Regions from separate parts of the Cellulomonas sp. T2.31MG-18 genome, predicted to be linked through region 1. Evidence: predicted binding sites of a transcription regulator. Region 1 holds the regulator's gene; each other region holds the start of a gene.
What was found. The regulator LexA, encoded in region 1, represses DNA repair genes until DNA is damaged. The targets are predictions, from matches to a motif close to TCGAACANNTGTTCGA.
Positions count from the first base shown of each region.

Region 2: the regulator LexA is predicted to act here: its motif matches at 1,303-1,318, upstream of ACFQTY_RS00080 (DUF222 domain-containing protein).
Region 3: the regulator LexA is predicted to act here: its motif matches at 1,213-1,228, upstream of ACFQTY_RS02585 (DUF222 domain-containing protein).

Region 1 covers NZ_CAXWGW010000001.1:1,618,687-1,620,946, reverse strand. Annotated here, with positions in the region: gene ACFQTY_RS07495 (LysM peptidoglycan-binding domain-containing protein) at 4-447, opposite strand; gene lexA (transcriptional repressor LexA) at 735-1,481, shown strand; gene ACFQTY_RS07485 (L-lactate dehydrogenase) at 1,551-2,260, opposite strand, start outside.
Region 2 covers NZ_CAXWGW010000001.1:24,072-26,331, forward strand. Annotated here, with positions in the region: gene ACFQTY_RS00080 (DUF222 domain-containing protein) at 1-1,280, opposite strand, end outside; gene ACFQTY_RS00085 (VOC family protein) at 1,396-1,764, opposite strand; gene ACFQTY_RS00090 (MarR family winged helix-turn-helix transcriptional regulator) at 1,832-2,260, shown strand, end outside.
Region 3 covers NZ_CAXWGW010000001.1:565,535-567,794, reverse strand. Annotated here, with positions in the region: gene ACFQTY_RS02585 (DUF222 domain-containing protein) at 1-1,096, opposite strand, end outside; gene ACFQTY_RS02580 (DNA polymerase III subunit delta') at 1,519-2,260, opposite strand, start outside.

The DNA.
Region 1 (2,260 bases):
CCGTCAGCCGGCGGCGGGAACCACCAGCTCCTCGCCCGCCACCAGGCCCGAGTCGCCCATCCCGTTCAGCTTCTGCAGCTCGACCACCACGTCTCGGACGTCCTGACCGGGACGCGCGACCGACGCGGCGATGCCCCACAGCGTCTCGCCGGACGTCACGACGTGCCGCTCGACGACCGGAGCGGAGGCGGGTCCGTCAGCCGCTGCCCTGCTCCCCAGGACGCCGACGCCGGCCACGAGCAGCAGCGAGAGCGCCGCCACCACGACGCGCCCCCGCCGGGTCAGCCGCAGCGGCCGCTCCTGAGCCTGCCGCTCGTCCGTCGGCGCCGTCGCGTCCGGGACCAGCCGGAGGTGCCGCTCCCGCGCCCCGGCGACACCGCGAGGCGCCGCCGCACCAGCCCGGACGGGAACGACCGCCGGACGTGCCGTGACCAGGATCGCGCTCATGCTGCCCACCTCCGTCGCGGGTGGCACCTCGCGATGCCACCACCGGATCGAACATCCGTTCGTCGAACGTCTGTACGATGTCTACCAGACGGGACCGACATCCGTCGAGACACGCTCGAACAGGTGTTTGAGTCCGGGTGCCGCGGGCCATACGCTCGCTGCACGGCGACAGACCATCACCGACCACTGACACGACCCGCGCGGCGCTGGTACCAGGCCGGACGCGGACGGCGGGGTCGGTGGGTGCGACGGTCCGGCACGCCGCCGGCCACAGGGAGGACAGCGCGGTGACGGACAGCAGGCGGACGGACGAGGACGGGACCCTCGCCTCGGTGCACGCACTACCGGACGGCGCCCCCGACGACGAGGGGCTCACACCGCGTCAGCGGTTGGTGCTGGCGACGATCAAGCAGTCCGTCGAGGGCCGCGGCTACCCGCCGAGCATGCGGGAGATCGGCGAGGCGGTCGGCCTGACCAGCCCGTCGTCGGTCAAGCACCAGCTGACCGTGCTCGAGCGCAAGGGCTACCTGCGTCGGGACCCGAACCGGCCCCGCGCGATCGAGGTGGTCCAGCCCGACGACTCCCGTGCGGTGCGCATCGGGACGGCGGAATGGGCGGCCGGTCTCGACCCCGACCTGCCGGAGCTGGACCGCACCCCCGGGCCGGCATACGTGCCCGTCGTCGGACGGATCGCGGCCGGTGGCCCGATCCTCGCCGACCAGGTGGTGGAGGACGTCTTCCCGCTCCCCCGGCAGGTGGTCGGCGAGGGCGACCTCTTCCTGCTCCGGGTCCGGGGCGACTCGATGATCGACGCCGCCATCTGCGACGGCGACTGGGTGGTGGTCCGGCGCCAGCCGGTGGCGGAGAACGGCGAGATCGTCGCGGCGATGATCGACGGCGAGGCGACGGTCAAGACGCTCAAGCGCACGGACGGTCACGTCTGGCTGATGCCGCAGAACCCCGCGTACGCACCGATCCCCGGCGACGACTCGACGGTGCTCGGTCGTGTGGTGAGCGTGCTGCGCAGCCTCTAGGGCGATCGGCGCACGCCAGGACGGCCCGGCGGGCCCGCCGGTCAGGTCCGGCGAGCCCGCAGGCGTCGTCTAGAACCCGAACTGCCGCGCGACCGAGCGCACCGCGTCGGCGGAGCGTCGCATGCCCGCCAGCTCGTCGCTGGACATGGGCACCGGCATCCGCTCGCCCACACCGTCGGCCGCCACCACGGCCGGGACCGAGAGGCAGACGTCGCTGATGCCGTGGTAGCCCTCGAGCAGGGACGAGACGGGAAGGATGCGGTGCTCGTCCTTGAGGATCGCCTCGATGATGCGCGAGCCGGCGAGGCCGATGGCGTAGTTCGTCGCGCCCTTGCCCTCGATGATCTTGTAGGCGGACTCGACCACGTCGCGGGCGATCGCCTCCCGGACGCCGGCGGTCAGCGGACCCCGGTCGCCGAACCCGTTCCAGTCCAGCAGCGGCACCGCGCCGAGGCTCGCCGAGCTCCAGAGCGGGATCTCCGTGTCTCCGTGCTCCCCGGCGACGTAGGCGTGCACGTTCTGCACCGCGACTCCGGTGTGCTGGGCGATGAGGAAGCGCAGGCGCGAGGAGTCGAGCACGGTGCCGGAGCCGAACAGCTGCGACGGCGGCAGCCCGGAGATCTTCAGGGCCGCGTAGGTCACCACGTCGACGGGGTTGGTCACCATCACGTAGACGGCGTTCGGCGCCACGCGGACGATGCTCGGCAGCACCTTCTGCACCAGGGAGATGGTCGCCCCGGCCAGGTCGAGGCGGCTCTGGCCCGGCTTCTGCTTGGCGC
Region 2 (2,260 bases), 1.6 Mb from region 1:
CGTCGCGCTCCCACCACGTCAGATGGTGTAGCTCGCACCACCGCGCCGGCGTGCCGCACCCAGGCCATCCGCACCCACCGTCGCGGACGGTCGCCGCACGCCGCTGATGGGCGCTGAACAGGCGCTGCGTCCGGCCGAGGTCCAGCGGCACCAGAGTCGGCGTCGACGACGACACGGGTCACGTGGCAGTCGCACAGCACCCGCCCCACCTCGGAGGCCGGCCACGGGTTCCCGTCCTCGTCGCACACCGGTGGCACGCCGACGAGAGATCGACCCGTCGCCACGGCACTCCCCGCGCCCGGCCGAGCCGGATCCGACCTGCCGCCCGAAGCCCGTTCGTCCGCCGCAGCCCGCCGGCCGGCCACACCCCGCGCATCGGCGGCCTCCCGCTCGCCGGCCAGACCTCGTTCACCGACCGATCGGCGACCGCCCGCGCGCAGGGCGCGCCACGTCGACTCGCTCAGGACCAGGCTGACGTGCGGCCTGCCGGCAGGACCCGTCGCCGGGCCGGTGTCGTCGAGCGCCCGGTCTGCCAGCTGGACGAGGGCGTCGGCCCGCCGCTGCTCCGGAGCGCGCTCGTCGTCGAGGCCCGGCCGCGGGCTCACCGCCTCCAGGGCGAGCCGCAACCGGTGACCGGCGACGGAGTCGAGCAGACCTTTGACGTAGGTGCCGCCGGGGGTCTCGGAGAGGTTGAGGTAGCGCGCAGCCTGCTGCTGGTCGTGCGCGCGCTGCCGAGCGGTCGGGTCGAGCTCGGCCTGCCACCGCGTCAGCGCCTTTCCCAGGCCTGCGCCGTCCACCCGGGTGGCCAGTGCCACGATCTCCGCCTGCCCTGCACCGGACCGCGCGAGCTCGGCGACCTGCGGCGATGCCGTGGCGGTGAACCGGGCGATGGCGTCGACATGCGTGGTGGTGATCGCACCCGTGGTCAGCGCGTCGCGCACCTGCGGCATCGTCGTGATCGCATCGGCCTGCCGCAGCTGGCCGACCGCTTCCCGAACCCCGGCGTGCGAGGTCCGGGCGCGCCAGGCTGCCAGGTCCCGGTCGCCGTGCAGCGCCCACGTCCCCGCGGCTCGCTCGGCAGCCAGCAGCCGCGCCCGAACCGCGGCGAGCAGGCCGGCCGTGCGGTCCACGTCCTCCAGTGCCGCGCGACGCTCACCGGCCGACCACGACTCCGCAGCGCCGACCGCCGCAAGGAACACCTGCGCCACCCTCAGCACGTCGGCCGCCGCTGCCACGTCGCCGCGCGCCGCCACAGGGCGGTCGACGACGGCCGCCGTCATGCCGCCACCGCCACGACCCGGTTCGAACGCATGTTCGTATGCTATCGACGCCCACCGACATCCCGCAGGTCCCATGCACAGGGCTACATCGAGGACGCCGCCCTGCGTTTCGCCTTCAGTGCCGGTCGTGGATGGTGATGGCGTACCCGTCCAGGTCCAGCAGCGTGAACGTGAGCCCGAACGCGGTCGGCACCGGCGCCTGCACCACCCGCACCCCCGCGGCGACCAGCGAGTCGTGCAGCTGCTGCGCGTCGTCGGCGTGCAGCCACAGCGCCACGCCGACGCCCGGCTGCGGCATGCCGTCCAGGTCGACGCCCGGCAACGGCTCACGCACCGCGAAGGCGACCGGGCTCGTCGTGAACACCACTGCGCCCGGGGGCGAGGCGGGCGCGCGGGTGAGGCCGAGGTGCTCCTCGTAGAAGGCCGCCGCCTTCTCCAGGTCACGCACCTGCAGGGCGATGAAGTCGGGTCCGGTCACTGCCATGGCGCTCACCTGTCGTCCGAGTGGATGTCAGTGTTCTGACATGCAGACGGTATGTCAGACTACTGACATGCGTCAAAGGCCGGACGACCTCGCACACGTCGTCGGGTACGTGCTCAAGCACGCCCAGGCCTCGCTGCGCACGCGGATGGACGACACGCTCCGGCCCCTGGGCCTCAGCACGCCGCAGTACGTCTGCATGGAGCTGCTGTCGCGGGCACCGGGGATCTCCAGCTCCGACCTGGCCCGGAACGCCTTCGTCACGCGGCAGACGATGAGCACCCTGCTGCGCGGCCTCCAGGACCGCGGCCTGGTCGAGCGCCCCGAGCAGGCCCCGTCCGGCCGCGCCCGGCCCACCGCGCTCTCCCCCGAGGGCGCGCGCCTGCTCGCCCTGGCGCAGGCGCGCGCGGACGCCGTGGACGCCCAGATGGTGGCCGGTCTGACGTCGGCGGAGACCCGTGACCTGCTGCGCTACCTCGAGAAGTGCATCGACGCGCTC
Region 3 (2,260 bases), 1.1 Mb from region 1:
CGACCACCGCCCTCCGGCGGGGACCGGCGTAGGTGCGCTCGGCGCGGCCGACGTTGATCACCTGCGAGTCCGGACCGAACACGAGCCGCGAGACGGCGGAGTCGCAGGCCAGCCGCGCGAGCACCGTCTGCGGCACAGGACCGGCACCGACCAGCTCCGCCACCGCGAACCGGTCGACGTCCGCGACGGTCGGCAACCGGAACGGCCGTCGCGCACGTCTGCCCGCGTCGCTCTCCACCAGTCGACGCTCCGCCACTCGACGCTCCACCGCTCCACCAACGGCGCGCGGGTCCGGGGCGCCGGCCTCGACGGCACGCCGCAACGTCTCGAAGTCGACGACGACGTCGAGGTGCGGCCGGACCGCTGCACCGGTGCCGACCAACCCGTGGTCGAGCACGAGCCGTGCGACGTCGGCAAGCCCCTGCGCGCGACGCTGCTGCGTGGTCCGTCGGTCGTCCGGGGCCGGGGGCGTCATCACGGCGTCCAGCGCGGCGTTGACCGCCGCACCGTGCTCGGTCGTCAGGAAGCCCGAGAGGTGATACCCGCCCTTCGTGGCGGCAAGCCCGACGAACTCCCGGTCGCACGCCTCGCGGTACCCGCGCTCGTCCGCGTCGGGATCGGCCGCGGCGGCCCAGCGCCGGGCCAGCCGGCGGAAGCCGTCGGCGCCGTCCTGAGCCGCGTGCTCGACGAGGAACTCCTCACCGCACTCCTCCGCCGATCCGGCGAGAGCGTCGCACCGCGGCTCGCTGGTGGCGACGACCGTCACCATCGTCCGCACCTGGTCCCGGCCCACCACCCCGGCCAGTGCCGCGGCGCTCGTGGCGGGCAGGTGCTCCCGCAGGACCCGGCCTGTGGTGACGAGCTCCCGCGCCCTGACGAACGACATCCCGGTGCGGGCGGCCAACCAGTGCGCGAACGAGCGAGAGCCGTCGGCCGCCCACATCCCGTCCTCGGCCGCCGACGCCGACAGCCACGCGGCCGCGACGCTCAGGCGGTCCAGCTGCTCGACCAGGCTCAACAGCACGTCCAGCGGTTCACCGCCGACGGCTCCGCCGACCGAGGACGCCCGCTGCACACCCTCCACGACGGCGTCCACCGCCACGGTGAGCGCGTCAACGACTCCGTCCGCTGCCGATCCGTGCACCGCTTACCACCGCCGCCCACCCGAGAGACCCGTCCGACCAGCACCAACGATATCGGGCTCGGCTGTATTCGAACGTGTGTTCGCAAAACTGTGTGTTCGCTGTGAGCGATATGACCCGCAGGCGACGGCGGACTCGTCGCGGCACCGCCCCCCGCCACACGAACCGCGCGGCCGGCCCAGCTCAACGCGCCCCGCGCCGGCCATGGCGGGACTCACGCCCACCGGGCGGCAGAGATACATGACTGTCTCTTGGGTGGGTACTCACGCGCCGGGCCGCCGCCGGTACCGGGCTCGGCGTCGGGCCCCGACACCCTCGACCTCGGCCCGCAGCTCGCAGCCGCCAGCCGGCAGGCGACACCGCGGACCCGCAGCTCTCAGCCCTGCGGCCGGAGCGCCACCGCCATCGCCTCGACCGCGAGCAGCGGCGCCACGTTCCCGGCCAGCCGCGTCCGTGCGACGCCCACGGCATCCATCCGCCGCAGCGTCTGCTCCGCGGTGCTGTCCGCCGCCAGCCCCCGCACCAGGGCCTCGTGCTCGCTGTTGACCAGCTCGACGCCCGCCCCGAACTGCACCACCAGGACGTCCCGGTAGAGCGACAGGAGGTCCACCATCGCCCGGTCCAGCACGTCGCGCTGCGAGCGGGTCGCGCGGCGCTTCTGCTCCTCCTCGAGCTGGCGCACCTGCGCCCGCACGGTCGGTGGGAGCGTCGCGGCGTTCTCGGCGCCGAGGGTGTGCAGCAGAGCGGCACGCTCGGCCGCGTCCTTCTCGTCCGTCCGCGCGCGGGCCTCCGCCTGCGACGTCTCGACCAGCTCCCCCGCAGCCAGCACCGCGTCGCCCACGCCGCGGATGCCACCGGCCAGCTCCAGCACGCGGTTGCGACGGGCCCGCGCGTCCGCGTCCCGCGCGAGCCGGCGGGCGATGCCGACGTGGCTCTGCGCGGCACGGGCCGCCACCAGGGCTGTGGTCGGGTCGATCCCGTCCCGACGAGCCAGCAGCTCCGCGACCGCCTCGACGGGCGGCACCCGCAACGGCACCGAACGACAGCGTGAGCGCAGGGTGACCAGCACGTCCTGGGCGCTCGGCGCGCACAGCACCCAGACGGTCCGCGCCGCCGGC